3 regions of the Erwinia sp. 2186 genome follow, and region 1 is predicted to be linked to each of the others. Evidence: predicted binding sites of a transcription regulator. Region 1 holds the regulator's gene; each other region holds the start of a gene.
What was found. The regulator LexA, encoded in region 1, represses DNA repair genes until DNA is damaged. The targets are predictions, from matches to a motif close to TNCTGTATGTACATACAGNA.

Region 1 (5,651 bases):
TCCCACCCATGGCGTCATTGCGGGCATCGTAATAGTTGCCAGCGGCTAACGCGCTAAGGGGGGCCAGAAACACTATGGGAAAAACTGCAGGACGGGAAAAACTGTTCAACTTACGGATTAATTTCGCCATTTTACCTAGAACCCACCGTGACAAAGAGGAAAACGCCTGTTCAGGCGTGAAGATTTCTGCTGCCTGAATAATGGACACAAAGGCAACATTTCATTGCTGTGAAGTAAGTAACAATGGTGGGGCTTATCTGCTCATTGGCTGTTTGTTTATCTGTTATCAGGCTAATCAATAAGCATTTTGATCCCGTCATTTAAGGCCAGGATCGCTGTAACACCCAGTAAAAAGGTAGTCAGTAACGTTACAGCCTGCAAATTACATTAATAGAGTTTTATAGAAATTTTATGGCACGGTTTGAAACGCTTAAACCAATCAGCATCGCTAACTGTTTTCCCTTGAGGGAAATACCACTCATTTTAAGAGTTTTTTCAGTCTGTTAAACGGCAACAGCCGGCGGATTGACGCGTTAAGGCGGGATTCGGCGATTTTCGGTGGACGTGATAACATAACAAACTGATCTGACCTGAGGGGAAAGTTATGAACGTAAGCAGTCCTGAAAAAATCCTGTCGCAGGCTGAAGCCCTGTGCCAGCAACGCAACGTCAGACTGACGCCTCAGCGTATGGAAGTATTGCGGCTGATGAGCCAGCACCATGGGGCGATCAGCGCCTATGACCTGCTGGATCTGCTGCGGGCAAGCGAGCCTCAGGCGAAGCCGCCAACGGTTTATCGCGCGCTGGATTTTCTGCTTGAACAGGGATTTGTGCACCGCGTTGAGTCCACCAACAGCTACGTGGTCTGCCATCATTTTGAACAGCCTTCTCACACTTCTGCGATGCTGATTTGCGATCGCTGCGGGTCAGTTGCAGAGCAACAGGCTGAAGGGGTGGAAAACATTTTGAAAATGCTGGCCCTGACCTCGGGATTCGCACTGGCTAACAGTGTTATTGAAGCTCATGGGTTGTGCCGGGGTTGTGTGGAAGTTGAAGCCTGTACGCATCAGGATGCATGCCAGCACGATCATACTGTCACCAGCAAGAAGCGTGGCAAGTAGAGCGTTATCGCAGGGTAAGTTCTGAAGTAAAGAAGGGGGAGTGCTGGGGGATTAAGTGGCACTGTCCTTGTGCCGGGGTAGGAGCATCGTCCTGAAACTAAATCTTGTCAGAGATTTTGCTGCCAATCAGAAACGGTGGTTATTGTGGGTTTCCCACTCACCGAGTTCCTTCTCTGCTTGCTCTTTGCCATATCCGTAGCGTTCCTGAATCTTGCCTACAAGCTGATCGCGTTTACCTTCGACGACGGTCAGGTCGTCATCAGTCAGCTTGCCCCATTTTTCTTTAAATTTACCTTTCAACTGTTTCCAGTTACCGCTGGCTTCGTCTTTGTTCATCTTATAACTCCTCAACCTTAGGTTCACAGCTTTAGGGATTTCGTCTTTGCAGACCACACAGCAGCAACATAAAACGCTGCTTAACTGCTTAACGTACAGATAATTGTAGTAGATGATGGCGAGTTTGCCCGTAATGGCGAAAGATAAAGCCACATTTTTAGCTAAAAGTGACAACGAAAAGTGAAAAAAGGCAGGGAGATCAGCAGATAACGAAGCGGCAGGCGGGTGTAACGAATTATTTCAGCCCGCAAACCAGCTGTTGTTGCGCCAGTGCCTGCGCCAGATGAGCCACAAGGTCAGCCCACGCAGCAGCAGGAACACGGTAACGGCCAGCCACAGACCATGGTTGCCTAATGCCGGCACGGTGAACAGCGTCGCGCCGTAGCCCAGTGCCGCAATCAGCATGCCGTTGCGCATTTCGCTGGCGCGCGTGGCACCAATAAACATGCCATCCAGCAGATAACACCAGACACCGCAGACCGGCAGAACAATCTGCCAGAACAGATAGGTGTCAGCCTGCTGCTGTAGTTCGGGGATTGAGGTCAGTAAGGCAACAATATGCGTCCCGGCCAGTCCATAGAGAATTGAAAAGGCCAGCGCCACCAGTCCTGCCTGGCGACAGGCCGCGTGCCAAATCAGCAGCAACCTTTTTGCGTCCTTTGCCCCATAGGCTTCGCCGGAGCAGGCTTCTACCGCATAGGCAAAGCCGTCCAGCGCGTAAGCGGTAAAGGTCAGGAACATCAACAATACGGCGTTGACGGCGACGACTTCACTTCCCAGCCGCGCACCCAATATCGTCAAGGAAACAAAGCACAGTTGCAGCAGTAAAGATCGCAACATAATGTCCCGATTCAGCCGCAGCAGCCGGCCGAAATTGCCCTGCCAGGCGGTTTTCAGCATCGGCAGCGAAATGCCCCGCAGCTTCAGCACCCGCCAGACCATCACCAGCCCAATCGCCAGCGTAACGTATTCTGCAATCGCGGTGGCCGCCGCCGCACCCTGCACGCCCCAGCCCAGCCCCATCACGAACCACAGATCCAGCACGATGTTGACCAGGTTTCCCACAACCAGCAGGATCACCGGCGCACGGGCATACTGTACGCCCAGCAGCCAGCCCAGTAATACCAGGTTGGCCAGCGTCGCAGGTGCACTTAACCAGCGGATATTCATAAATAGGGCGGCCTGATGCAGCACGGCAGGATCGCCACCCACGACAGAGAGCGCCAGGTGGTTAAGCGGGGATTTCAGCAGAATAAACAGCAGGCCAGCCGCCAGGGCAATCAATAATGGTTGCATCAGTGCACGGGCCAGCGCAGGTTTATCACCCGCACCAAACGCCTGCGCGGTTAATCCGGTGGTGCTCATCCGCAGGAACAGCAGCAGCATAAACAGGAAGCTGGTCGCGGTAGTGCCCACGGCAACGCCGCCGAGGTAGGAAGGACTGTCAAGGTGACCAATGACCGCGGTATCCACCAGGCCCAGTAAGGGCACGGAGATATTCGACAGGATCATTGGCAGCGCCAGCCGCCAGAGTTGGTTATCTGAGGGAGAAAATAATCGCATGGTCATCCACTGTGCGACTGGCTTAAAAGCATCACGGAAGCTGAATATGCCAGTCAATAAGGCATACAGCTTACCAAAAGAGAAACGCGCCGCGAAAGCAGCGCGTTAAGGTCAGGCGTTTACAGCCAGTTGCCGTTGCGGATTACGCCGACGGCCAGACCTTCAATCGACAGGGTCTGCAAGCGCAGATCGACCACGATCGGTTGGAATTCGCCGTTTTCAGGCAGCAGATGCACGATATTGCCCTGCTTCTTGAGGCGCTTTACCGTCACCTCGTCGTCAATGCGCGCAACCACGACCTGGCCATTACGCACATCCTGAGTCTTATGCACAGCCAACAGATCGCCGTCCATAATCCCGATATCTTTCATCGACATGCCGCTAACACGCAGCAGGAAGTCGGCGCCCGGCTTGAACAGTTCAGGATCCACCTTGTAGTGACCTTCAATGTGCTCTTCCGCCAGCAAAGGTTCACCTGCGGCGACACGGCCAATCAACGGCAACCCTTCCTCTTCTTCCATCATCAGACGGATACCGCGAGACGCGCCGGAAACAATCTCGATCACGCCTTTACGTGCCAGCGCTTTGAGATGCTCTTCAGCCGCATTCGGGGAACGGAAACCGAGCTGTGCAGCGATTTCTGCCCGCGTCGGTGGCATGCCGGTCTGGTTAATGTGGTCGCGTATCAGGTCATAAACCTGCTGCTGCCTTGCAGTTAGTGCTTTCATCCCGCCCCCTGGTTGTTTATACAGTCAGCTGTGAGTATATACAGGTATTTGTGCGTTGAAAACCTAAAGATGTGGAAAAAACAGCAGTTTGTCAGATTATGGAAAGCGCGCCGCAATCAGGGAATTAGCAGCATTACCCAGACGAAAACAGCGAGTAGTATCGTCAGCAGGACGGCAGCGGAGCCCATATCTTTGGCGCGACCCGATAAAGGATGCATCTCGCTGCCAATGCGGTCGACCACCGCTTCCAGCGCGCTGTTAAGGATTTCAACAATGATCACCAACATCACGGACCCTATCAGCAACACCCGCGTGACGGCGTCCACATCCAGCCAGCACGCCACAATCACCGCGACAATGCCGGCCACCGCTTCCTGGCGAAAAGCCGCTTCGTTTTGCCAGGCGGCGCGTATTCCTTTCCAGGAATAACCGGCGGCATTAATGATACGAGTCAATCCGGTGACGTTATTTGCCATAATCAGGGAACCCTTTGAGATGTTTAACGTCAATGTCTGGGTGGCGCACATTTTGCAACACCACAGATCTCACTGGCGCTTTCTGGTATGCTTGCGGCGCTTTGCTAACAAGAGGCTTCATGGTATCTATGTCAGGTTGGCGTAACTTATATTATAACTTATTGAATTTACCAGTAAAATTCCTGGTAAAAAGTAAAGCGATTCCCGCCGAGCCGGTTTCCGAGCTGGCGCTGGATACATCGCGCCCTATTATGTATGTGCTGCCTTATGATTCAAAGGCCGATCTGCTGGCGTTGCGTGAGCAATGCCGTAAACAGGATCTGCCCGATCCTTTAGATCCGCTGGAAATCGACGGTACGGTTTTGCCACGTCATGTGTTTATCCATGACGGCCCACGCGTATTCCCCTATTTCGTGCCTAACGTTGAATCGGTAAAACTGTTCCACGAATACCTCGATTTGCACCGCAGCAACCCGCTGCTGGACGTGCAGATGGTGCCGGTATCCGTGATGTTTGGCCGGGCTCCAGGCCGCGAAGTGCAGGGCGACGATCAGCCTCATCTGCGCGTGTTGAACGGCATCCAAAAATTCTTTGCCGTGCTGTGGTTAGGCCGCGACAGCTTTGTCCGCTTCTCACCGATGGTTTCCCTGCGCCGTATGGCAACGGAACACGGCACCGACAAAATCATTGCGCAGAAGCTGGCGCGCGTGGCACGCATGCACTTTGCCCGTCAGCGCCTGGCGGCCATTGGCCCGCGTTTGCCGGTGCGTCAGGACCTGTTTAATAAACTGCTGCAGTCCAAAGCCATCGCTAAAGCGGTGGAAGACGAAGCGCGCAGCAAGAAAATCTCCCATGAAAAAGCCCAGCAGAACGCCGTTGAGCTGATGGAAGAGATCGCCGCCGACTTCTCTTATGAAGCCATCCGTCTGACGGACCGCATCATGGGCTGGACGTGGAGCAAGCTGTATCAGGGCATCAACGTCAACGGCGGCGAGCGCGTGCGTCAGCTGGCGCAAGACGGCCACGAGATCGTCTACGTGCCCTGCCACCGTAGTCATATGGACTACCTGCTGCTCTCTTATGTGCTGTATCACCAGGGTCTGGTGCCACCGCACATTGCCGCCGGTATCAACCTGAACTTCTGGCCAGCGGGCCCGATTTTCCGCCGTCTGGGCGCATTCTTTATCCGCCGTACCTTCAAGGGTAATAAGCTCTACTCAACGGTATTCCGTGAATATCTCGGCGAGCTGTTCACCCGGGGTTACTCGGTAGAATACTTTGTCGAAGGCGGTCGTTCCCGTACCGGTCGTCTGCTTGACCCGAAAACCGGCACGCTGTCGATGACAATTCAGGCGATGCTGCGCGGCGGTAACCGCCCTATCACACTGGTGCCGATCTATATCGGTTATGAGCACGTGATGGAAGTGG
Region 2 (5,651 bases), 730 kb from region 1:
TCGGAATCTCCACCTCCGGCAACTCCGCCAACGTGATCAAAGCGGTTGAAGCCGCTCGCGCTCAGGGCATGAAGGTGATCACCCTGACCGGCAAAGATGGCGGCAAGATGGACGGCATGGCCGATGTGGAAATCCGTGTACCGCACTTTGGTTACGCCGACCGCATTCAGGAAATCCACATCAAAGTGATCCACATCCTGATCCTGCTGATTGAAAAAGAGATGGCCGAGTAGTTTTTCTGGCCAGCTGCGGCTGGCCGCTACGTGAGGATTTTCTATGTGCGAATTGCTCGGGATGAGCGCGAATGTTCCGACGGATATCTGTTTTAGCTTTACCGGGCTGGTGCAGCGCGGCGGGGGAACGGGTCCGCACAAAGATGGCTGGGGCATTACCTTTTACGAGGGAAAAGGCTGCCGCACCTTTAAAGATCCCGAGCCCAGCTTTAATTCGCCTATCGCGCGGCTGGTGCAGGAATACCCGATCAAGTCCCGTTCGGTGGTGGCGCATATCCGCCAGGCCAACCGGGGCGAAGTGTCGCTGGAAAATACCCATCCGTTCACCCGTGAACTGTGGGGCCGCAACTGGACCTATGCGCACAACGGGCAGCTGAAAGGCTATAAAGGGATGGATACCGGGCCGTTCAGGCCGATCGGTGAAACGGACAGCGAGCAGGCATTTTGCTGGCTGCTGCATAAGCTGACCACCCGTTATCCGCGTACGCCCGGGAACTGGCCGGCGGTATTCCGTTATATTGCTGAACTGGCGGCGGAGCTGCGTGAGAAGGGCGTGTTTAATATGCTGCTGTCGGACGGGCGGTATTTAATGGCGTTTTGTTCGACCAATCTTTTCTGGATCACCCGACGGGCACCGTTTGGCAAAGCCACGTTGCTGGATCAGGATGTCGAGATTGATTTTCAAAAGCAGACCACGCCGAACGACGTGGTCACGGTGATCGCCACTCAGCCCCTGACGGGGAATGAAACCTGGAACAAGATTGAACCAGGTGACTGGGCGTTATTTTGCCTCGGTGAGCGCGAGCGCTGATCCGGAAACCGGCGCGCTGATCAGGGAACCTGGCTGGTTCAGCACGTAATGACCTTCATTAACACTCACTGACGGCGGCAGGCGGTTTTGCACAAATTGTGCATAACCAGGCTGCAGCTGTTTCCAGAAGCTGTAATACACCGAATTGCGATGACGCTGCAGATTGCTGTCGGTCATGCGGAACGGGTAAATGCTCACTTCCACTCGCGGCTGGCCGTTACGCAGCGCCGCATCAACAAACTGATAGATATCGGCAATGTTGGCATCGGTCATCGCATAGCAGCCAATCGACACGCAGCTGCCGTGGATCATCAGGTATTTCCCTTCATAACCCTGCTGGCGATCGTATTCGTTGGGGAAGCCGACGTTAATGGCGCGGTAGAACCGGCTGTCAGGCTTCAGCTGGGAAAGTCCCACGCTGTAAAATCCTTCCGGACTTTTAAAATCGCCCTGACGACGTTTTGGGCCTAAACCGCCCGAAAAGTTACAGATGCGGTAGCTGTCCAGCAAGCGGTAGTCGTTACCGATTTTGCCATACAGTTCCAGCGTACGTTCTTCTTTGAAAATCTGGATATACACGGGGGTGCCGAGTAATTGTTTCTTTAACTCTTTGCTTACCGGCGCGAGCGGAAGTACCGGGGACGTTGGTACGCTGGCGAAGACGACGGCTGGCAGAAAAATCATCGCAAACAGCAGTGCGATTTTGCCCATTCTGGTTCCCTTGAAAAAGAGGGTTGGATGCTATGCCCGAGGGCAGTGTCACTTGCAATATCGGAGAAATCCGCTATCGCTGCGTCACATTAGCATTGTCTATTTTTTTATCAAGTCGCCAGTGAACAAATTGAGAAAGAAAAAATTGCCGGAAGCCTATGCCGCTGCGCTTTACCGGGCGAACGGCATGTTGAAACCCGGCTGATTAACTGTATACTTATCCAGTGCATCTGGGGGGGATATGCGTAAGATCATTCACGTTGATATGGACTGCTTTTTCGCGGCGGTAGAAATGCGCGACGATCCCAGCCTGCGTGATATCCCGATCGCCATTGGCGGCAGCCATCTGAAGCGCGGGGTTATCAGCACGGCCAACTACCCTGCGCGGAAGTTTGGTGTGCACAGCGCCATGTCCACCGCGATGGCGCTGAAGCTCTGCCCGCATCTGAAAGTGATCCCTGGCCGCTTCGAAGCCTATAAAGAAGCCAGCCAGCATATTCGTGAAATCTTCTCGCGCTACACCTCGCTGATTGAACCGCTGTCGCTGGACGAAGCCTATCTCGACGTCACCGACAGCCCGCACTGTCACGGCTCTGCCACGCTGATGGCGCACGACATCCGCCAGACCATCGCCCGCGAACTCAATCTCACCGCTTCCGCCGGCATTGCGCCGATCAAGTTCGCCGCCAAAATCGCCTCCGATTTAAACAAGCCTGACGGGCAGTATGTGATTACGCCCGACTCGCTACCGCAGTTTCTGCTGACGCTGCCGCTGGCGAAAATTCCCGGCGTCGGTAAAGTCACCGCCAAAAAGCTGGAGGAAATGGGGCTGCAAACCTGCGCTGACGTGCAGAGCACCGATCTCTCCGCGCTGTTAAAACGCTTTGGCAAGTTTGGCCGGGTGATCTGGGAACGCAGCAACGGCATCGACGAGCGGGAAGTGGTGACCGAGCGCTTACGCAAATCACTCGGCGTGGAACGCACGCTGTCGGAAGATATTCACAGCTGGGAAGCCTGCCTGGAGATCATCGATTTCCTGTATGACGAGCTGGAGCGTCGGCTGATCAAAATCAAACCTGACCGGCAGATTGCGCGTCAGGGCGTGAAGCTGAAGTTCTCCGATTTCCAGCAAACCACTCAGGAGCACATCTGGCCGATGCTGAATAAGGCGGATTTGATCGAGGTGGCGCGCAAAACCTGGGAAGAGCGACGCGGTGGAAGAGGCGTCAGGCTGGTGGGATTGCACGTTACGCTGCTGAATCCGCAGCTGGAAAGGCAGTTATTGCTGGGGCTGTAAGACGGCGGAGTTGTGATCGACAGAGGTTGCCGGGGGATGAAAGAAAACGGGCGGAATCTCATCCGCCCGTCAGCCGGCTTATGACTTGGCCGGGATCGCCTTCAGCAGCGCGGTCAGCAGTTTCCAGTACAGGCCAACGCTTTCGATATGCACTTGCTCATCCGGTGAGTGTGGGCCGGTAATGGTCGGTCCGATAGACACCATATCCATGTCCGGATACGGCTTCTTAAACAGACCACATTCCAGACCCGCGTGGATCACCTGAATGTTCGGCGTTTTGCCAAACAGTTTTTTATAGGTCTCACCAACCAGCGCCATCACCGGCGAGGACGCGTCCGGCTGCCAGCCAGGGTAATTGCCTTTGGCCACGGTTTTCGCGCCCGCCAGCTCGCCTAACGCGGTCAGCATTTCCACCACGTAGTCTTTCCCGCTGTCGATCAGCGAACGGATCAGGCAGTTGATCTTCGCTTCATCCTCTTTCAACGACACCACGCCAAGGTTCAGCGAGGTTTCGACCACGCCTTTCATCACGTCTGAATTACGGATCACGCCGTTTGGCGTGCTGTTCATCAGGGCAATAAAGGTATCGCGGCTTGCCGCCGTCAGCGCCTGGTCGCCAGCCGCCACGTTCTCAACCACGATGTTGATGTTCTTCTCTTTCAGGCTCAGCTCGGACTTAAGCGTTTCCAGATAGCTCAGCGCCAGGCTTTTCAGCGCGTCGACGTTGTCTGCCGGTACCGCCAGCGTGGCCACCGCTTCACGCGGGATGGCGTTGCGCAGCGTGCCGCCGGTGAAGTCCACCAGACGCAGATCCAGCGCCTTAGCGTGCGCGAACAGGAAGCGGGACAGCAGCTTGTTGGCGTTACCCAGACCGACGTGAATATCACAGCCAGAGTGGCCGCCTTTCAGGCCTTTCAGGGTCAGCTTCAGCGGCTCGTAGCCAGCCGGAACGGCTTCACGGCTGATGGCGAGCGTCGAGGTGAAATCAATGCCACCGGCGCAACCCATATAGATCTCACCTTCTTCTTCGGAGTCGGTGTTGATCAGGATATCGGCCTGCAGCCAGTTCGGCTGAAGACCAAAGGCGCCGACCATGCCGGTCTCTTCGGTCATGGTCAGCAGCACTTCCAGCGGACCGTGCTCAACGCTCGGGTCGGCCAGCACCGCCAGCGCGGACGCCATGCCAATGCCGTTATCGGCGCCCAGCGTGGTGCCGCGCGCTTTTACCCATTCGCCGTCAATCCATGGCTGAATCGGATCTTTCGTGAAGTCATGCACGGTGTCGTTATTTTTCTGCGGCACCATATCGAGGTGCGCCTGCAGGGCAACCGGCTTCAGATTTTCCAGACCGGCAGTGGCAGGCTTGCGGATCAGAATGTTACCCACTGCATCGCGGTCGGTCGTTAAACCTTGCTCTTTCGCCCACGACAGAATGTGTTCTGCCAGTGCTTCTTCGTGATAAGACGGGTGCGGAATCGAGCAGATTTTGGCAAAAATATCCCACAACGGCTGGGGGAAAAGTTGAGATAATTCAGACACGACAAATCTCCTGTGTCATCACCATCGGCCAGCTGGGCTGCGGATGGCGAGGATGTTTAGCGAGTGGATGACTCCCGTCAGATGCTCTGACGCGATGGGCAAAGAATATCATCGTTTCCCCAGCCGTGCTTACTTCGCGGAAGGAAAAAAGGGTCACGGCGCTGGTTTTTAGCGGCTCAGATCACTATAATTCCGCGCAACCTCTCCCATTGTACATTTTTAAGCCAACACCATTGGTCGGGACTCCTTTATGAGTGAAAAATACGTCGTCACCTGGGACATGCTGCAAATTCATGCCCGTAAACTGGCCCAGCGCCTGCTTCCTGTTGAACAGTGGAAAGGCATTATCGCGGTCAGCCGCGGTGGTCTGGTTCCCGCCTCTTTGCTGGCTCGTGAGCTGTGCATCCGCTACGTCGATACCGTGTGCATCTCCAGCTACGATCACGACAACCAGCGCGAAATGACCGTGCTGAAGCGTGCAGAAGGCGATGGTGAAGGCTTTATCGTCATTGACGATCTGGTAGATACTGGCGGCACCGCTCAGGCCATCCGTGATATGTATCCAAAAGCGCACTTCGTCACCATTTTCGCTAAGCCAGCCGGTCGCCCGCTGGTGGACGACTATGTGGTCGATATCCCGCAGAACACCTGGATTGAGCAGCCGTGGGACATGGGCGTGGTCTATCTGCCGCCAATTGTTAAAGGCTGATTGACGCACGTCAAAGCAACGCCCGGTTATGCCGGGCGTTGTCGTTTTTACGAGCGTCAGGGCTGAGGCTGGGATAGACTCATCCCATGCCCCGTGCTGGAGGATCGTTACGTCATGTCACCTAAAAATCTGAGCGAAGAGCTGTTCAAACCTCGCTTCAAGCATCCTGAAACGTCATCGTTAGTTCGCCGTCTCCATCACCATAAACCGCTGCCCATCCACTCCGCGTTGGAAGGGGATAGTAATGCCGGTTGGTATCGGATGATCAACCGCCTGCTGTGGACGTGGCGCGGCATCACCCCGCAGGAAATCAGCGAAGTGCTGGCCCGCATCGCCGTCAGCCGCGTTGAA
Region 3 (5,651 bases), 1.4 Mb from region 1:
CCATGCAGGCGCACGACTTTATCTTCAGGCAGGGCAAATTCGAGTTCGCCCCAAACCATCCCGCGTTTACATTTGATGGCTAACAGCTGGTTAAACGGAATAAGGTATTCATGTTTTTCACCACTCACCTCAACGCCTGCGGCCAACATTCGTACCCGATTGTAGGGATGCTGCGCCAGATGTTTGCCCAGCGACGTTGCTTTCAGTTCCATGACCTGCCTCTGGCTGTGGTTGCTTTTAATGGGCTGTAGTTTAGCTGGCAGGAGTGTACCGCTCCAGAGTTAAAACGCGCTACAATCAACGCATTGTATTTTTGAGCTCCGCGCTCTGTTAGGGAAACGACCAATGCGTACTGTTTTAAACATTCTGAATTTTATTCTGGGCGGTTTTCTGACCACGCTTTCGTGGCTGTTTGCGACCGTTGTCAGCATCATTTTTATTTTTACCTTACCGCTCACCCGTTCCTGCTGGGAAATCACCAAGCTTTCGTTACTGCCTTACGGTAACGAAGCCGTGCATGTAGATGAGCTGGAACCCGGCCGCAAAAATGCGCTGATGAATTCGGGCGGCACGCTGCTGAATATCATCTGGCTGATCTTCTTTGGCTGGTGGCTGTGCGTGATGCACATCATGACCGGTATCGCCCAGTGCATCACTATCATCGGCATTCCGGTTGGGATTGCGAATTTCAAAATCGCCGCCATCGCATTGTGGCCGGTAGGCCGCCGCGTCGTCAGCGTCGAAGTGGCACAAGCCGCGCGTGAAGCTAACGCCCGCAGCCGGTTCAACTAGTTTCTGATGCGCTTATCGTTAAGCTCCAGGCTGCGGCGCTACGCCTATAACACTGCGCTGCTGTACAACCTGCGTATTTTTATCGCCCTTGTGGGTACCGCAGGTTTGCCCTGGTGGTTGAATCAAATCACCTGGACCATTCCGCTAACGTTAGGCGTGGTGGCTGCGGCGCTGGCAGACCTTGACGATCGCCTCAGCGGCCGGCTGCGCAATCTGGTCATCACCCTGGTTTGCTTTTGCATTGCGTCCGTCTCTGTTGAACTTCTTTCTCCGTATCCCTGGCTATTTATCCTCGGTCTTGCCGTGTCGACCTGGGGTTTCATTTTGCTTGGCGCGTTGGGGCAGCGCTATGCCACGATTGCCTTTGGCGCGCTGCTGATCGCTATCTATACCCTGCTCGGCCTTGGGCTGTTCCCTCAGTGGTATCTGCAACCTTCCCTGCTGCTGGTCGGCGCTATCTGGTACAACCTGCTGACGCTCACCGGACACGTTATTTTTCCCGTCCGTCCGTTACAGGAAAACATCGCCCGCAGCTTTGAAGGGCTGGCAGTGTATCTGGAGGCAAAAGCGGGGTTATTCGACCCGGATATCGAAGAGAATGAAAATGCGTCGTTGATCGACGTGGCCATGGCCAACAGTCAGTTGGTGGCGACACTCAACCAGGCAAAAATTTCGATTCAGTCCCGCTTACGTGGGGACCGGGGACAACGCAGCACGCGCAGAACGCTGCATTATTACTTTGTCGCTCAGGACATTCATGAGCGTGCCAGCTCTTCCCATGCGCAATACCACGCGCTGCGGCAGGAATACCGTTACAGCGATATTCTGTTTCGCTTTCAACGCCTGCTGACGCTGCAGGCAAAGGCCTGCCAGCAGTTGGCAAACTGCATTCTGCTGCGCGAAACCTATCAGCATAACAGCCGCTTTGAGCGAACCTTCATTCACCTCAACGCCGCGCTGGATCGTCTTGCTACTGCCCGTCCAGGAAGCAGTGACGTCAAAGCCATGCACTATTTGTTAAATAACCTCAAAGCCATAGACGCCCAACTGGCGACAATTGAATCAGAGCAAATTCTGGAAAGCCATCATGAGAATCATGATCAAACGCTCTCCAGCGAAGGATTAACCGGTTGGGCCGATATTCGTTTACGTATCAGCCGCCATTTATCGCCAGAATCCCCGCTTTTCCGCCATGCGGTGCGGATGTCGCTGCTGTTGTGTGCCGGCTATGGGTTTGTTCAGCTGACTGGCCTTGAGCACGGCTATTGGATCCTGCTGACCAGCCTGTTTGTCTGCCAGCCGAACTACAATGCCACCAAACGCAGATTAGCATTGCGTATTGTGGGAACCGTGGCGGGTATCGTACTTGGGTTGCCTTTACTGTGGCTGGTGCCTTCTGTCGAGGGGCAGCTGATACTGATCGTGGTCACCGGCGTGCTGTTCTTCGCCTTCCGTCAGTCGCAATATGCTCATGCCACAATGTTTATCACCTTGCTGGTACTGTTCTGTTTCAATCTGCTGGGTGAAGGGTTTGAGATTGCCCTGCCCCGCATCTTTGATACGTTGTTAGGCTGCGGCATTGCCTGGCTGGCGGTGGCTTTCCTCTGGCCAGACTGGCGTTTTCGTCGGCTGTCTTCGGTTGCAGAACGCACGCTGACCGCTAACTGCCGCTATCTGGATGCCATTCTGGTTCAGTATCATCAGGGAAAAGACAACCGGCTGGATTACCGTATTGCCCGCCGTGACGCCCACAACGGTGATGCTGAGCTGGCTTCAGTGGTGTCTAACATCTCCGCAGAGAAGAATGCTTCCGCCTCGTTGCGGGAAGCGGCGTTTCGTCTACTGTGCCTCAACCACTCCTTCCTCAGCTATATCTCGGCGCTGGGCGCGCACCGGGAAAAGATCACCCGGCCTGCCATGCTGCAATTGATGGATGATGCCGTCTGCTACGTCGATGACGTGCTGCATATTGATCTTATCGATGAACAAAAAACCCAAAGATTGTTGTCGAGCCTCTCTGAGCGACTGGCAGCAACGGAAGCCGACCCGGAAACCAAAGAGCCGCTGGTGCTTCAGCAGGTGGGTCTGTTGATCGCATTACTGCCAGAAATCGCTCAGTTAAAAAAACAGGTCCTGGAAACTTAACGTCTTCTCAGTTCGCTCAGCGTCTGGTACAGCAAGGTTTCGCGGTGCCAGCCCCTGAGCTCCTCTTTGATCGCCCCCGGCAGTGCTTCACAATGCAGCCCCTCGATCGCGCCTTGCAACGCAAAAAGAATATTCACCCCAAGACTTTTATTTTTCTCGTGCAATTTTAACCAACTGCGCTTTGCGCCCAGCTGCTTTAACATCTCTGCGTTAGCGATACCCACCCGCCTGAGCTGCACTTCCAGTTTCATACTGAGATTAGGCAAATCCTTCAGCCGCCCCGAGTTTTGATGCAGTTTTTTATCCTGCATCGCCCCTTTCAGACACAATTGACAGAGCGCAACCAACTGTTCAGGCTCGGCCCACAGCGGGTTGTCCACGCGGTAGTATTCCAGCGCGACAGGGATCCCCCTTTTGTTAAACATCAACGGTTTCATCTTACGTTCAATGATATACGGCCTCACTTCTTCACAGGCCCGAAGATAGAGATCGCCCTCACTGACAAGCGCAAAGACCACGCTTTCCACTGATAAACTGTAGCCACCAAACTGGCTACGGCTATTTATCTCGCCCAGCGAAGAAAGCTGACGTTTTGCCCTGATAATATTGCTTTTTGAGTCCTTCATATTCCGCATCCTTAACGTTGTAAGACATCCTGGTGTTTCTCCTTTCCTGCAGAAAAAAAATAGGCAATCGCCGTTACAAGTTCAATCAATGATTTGCTTTGCACCCTATCGATTTGTGTTTTTGCGAGGCGTTTTCAAAAAAATAAGGTTGATCTTTGGACACCCTCGCTATACTGTACATCCATACAGTAACCCTGCGAGCGAAGCCAATATGCAAACTCATTCCCTGAAATCTTCTTCTGTTAAAACTGGTGTGCGGACTGCTCCAGACTGTGCGAAAGCCCAGCCTGCAGCTGCGGCGGGCTTAATCAGTGAGCTGACTTACAGCGAGAATCAGCCTGCTATGACGCAAATGCTGCTGCTGCCCTTACTGCAACAGTTAGGGACTCAGTCACGCTGGCAATTGTGGTTGACGCCTCATCAAAAATTGAGCCGTAGCTGGTTGATTGAGTCAGGGTTACCGCTGGATAAAGTGATGCAGATTAATCATTCCGGTGCTATTACTACCGTAGAGGCGATGATCAAAGCATTACAGACGGGAAATTACAGTGTGGTTTTAGGTTGGTTGACGGGCGAGATCACCTTAGAAGATCGTCAGCGGCTGCAAAAAGCGGCATTTGCTGGCAAGGCTTTGGGGCTGATTATGCGACCCGATCGGATCAATTCTGCCTCCTCCAGACCGTTTAATGGCTTAAAAATTCACTCTACTTTGTATCATTAAGTAAAAATAAGAAATTTCTCACGAGAAAATTCTGCAGCTGGCTCGTTAAGCCCCTGATTATGCTATGAGCCTGCGGGACAATGGTTTAGCGCCATTTTCCCCTCAGGTTTTACCTGTATAACCTGTCTGCAGATGTGTAAATTTGTGTACGAAAGCCTATTTTTTTGCTGACCGTCGTCACATCATACTTGTAAGTTTGCTGGTACGTTGTAGACTTTACGTCGCCAGGGTGCTCAATAATCTCCAGTTTTTGGATGAGTCACAATCGAGCTTTATAACCCGGCGAAGGATTAATCAAAGAGCTAATTAAAGCTCATTGCCTATTTGGATGATAACGAGGCGCAATAATGAAAAAGACAGCTATCGCAATTGCAGTGGCACTGGCTGGCTTCGCTACCGTAGCGCAGGCCGCTCCTAAAGATAACACCTGGTATACTGGTGCAAAACTGGGTTGGTCTCAGTACCATGACACTGGTTACTACGGTAACGGTTATGCAAACAATGACGGCCCAACTCACGAAAGCCAGCTTGGTGCAGGTGCTTTCGGTGGCTACCAGGCTAACCAATACCTGGGCTTCGAACTGGGTTATGACTGGCTGGGACGTATGCCTAACAAAGGCAACGTAACTAACGGCGCATTCAAAGCACAGGGCGTTCAGCTGGCTGCTAAACTGAGCTACCCAATCACTGACGATCTGGACGTGTATACGCGTCTGGGCGGCATGGTATGGCGTGCAGACTCTACTCAGCAGAACACCATTACTGGCAACCGCCAGAGCGACCACGACACCGGTGTTTCTCCACTGGCTGCCGTTGGTGTTGAATACGCACTGACTCAGAACTGGGCAACCCGTCTGGATTACCAGTGGGTTAACAACATCGGTGATGCACAGACCGTTGGTGCTCGTCCAGACAACGGCATGTTAGCACTGGGTGTTTCTTACCGTTTCGGTCAGGACGAAGCTGCTGCTCCAGCACCAGCTCCAGCGCCTGCTCCAGCGCCAGTTGTTGAAACCAAGCGTTTCACTCTGAAATCAGACGTTCTGTTCACCTTCAACAAAGCTTCCCTGAAGCCAGAAGGTCAGCAGGCTCTGGATCAGCTGTACACCCAGCTGAGCTCACTGGATCCTAAAGATGGTTCTGTTGTTGTTCTGGGCTATACCGACCGTATCGGTTCTGACCAGTACAACCAGAAACTGTCCGAGAAACGTGCTCAGTCAGTAGTTGACTACCTCGTTTCTAAAGGCATCCCTTCTAACAAGATCTCTGCACGCGGTATGGGTGAATCTAACCCAGTTACCGGCAACACCTGTGACAGCGTGAAAGGCCGTAATGCCCTGATCGATTGCCTGGCACCGGATCGTCGC

Region 2: dinB (DNA polymerase IV) is a predicted target of LexA. The motif match lies at 1,963-1,982, and genes of this name have one in related genera.
Region 3: sulA (SOS-induced cell division inhibitor SulA) is a predicted target of LexA. The motif match lies at 3,735-3,754, and genes of this name have one in related genera.

The regions. Positions count from the first base shown of each region.
Region 1 covers NZ_CM173824.1:4,541,045-4,546,695, forward strand. The annotation lists gene ACXKZG_RS21160 (conjugal transfer protein TraF) at 1-130, opposite strand, end outside; gene zur (zinc uptake transcriptional repressor Zur) at 605-1,120, shown strand; gene ACXKZG_RS21170 (CsbD family protein) at 1,247-1,456, opposite strand; gene dinF (MATE family efflux transporter DinF) at 1,697-3,019, opposite strand; gene lexA (transcriptional repressor LexA) at 3,139-3,747, opposite strand; gene ACXKZG_RS21185 (diacylglycerol kinase) at 3,864-4,223, opposite strand; gene plsB (glycerol-3-phosphate 1-O-acyltransferase PlsB) at 4,352-5,651, shown strand, end outside.
Region 2 covers NZ_CM173824.1:3,813,621-3,819,271, reverse strand. The annotation lists gene lpcA (D-sedoheptulose 7-phosphate isomerase) at 1-233, shown strand, start outside; gene ACXKZG_RS17900 (class II glutamine amidotransferase) at 277-1,044, shown strand; gene dpaA (peptidoglycan meso-diaminopimelic acid protein amidase) at 1,015-1,755, opposite strand; gene dinB (DNA polymerase IV) at 1,997-3,052, shown strand; gene pepD (beta-Ala-His dipeptidase) at 3,131-4,591, opposite strand; gene gpt (xanthine phosphoribosyltransferase) at 4,842-5,300, shown strand; gene frsA (esterase FrsA) at 5,415-5,651, shown strand, end outside.
Region 3 covers NZ_CM173824.1:3,143,175-3,148,825, forward strand. The annotation lists gene helD (DNA helicase IV) at 1-212, opposite strand, end outside; gene ACXKZG_RS14600 (YccF domain-containing protein) at 346-792, shown strand; gene yccS (YccS family putative transporter) at 799-2,937, shown strand; gene ACXKZG_RS14610 (TfoX/Sxy family DNA transformation protein) at 2,934-3,563, opposite strand; gene sulA (SOS-induced cell division inhibitor SulA) at 3,775-4,284, shown strand; gene ompA (porin OmpA) at 4,632-5,651, shown strand, end outside.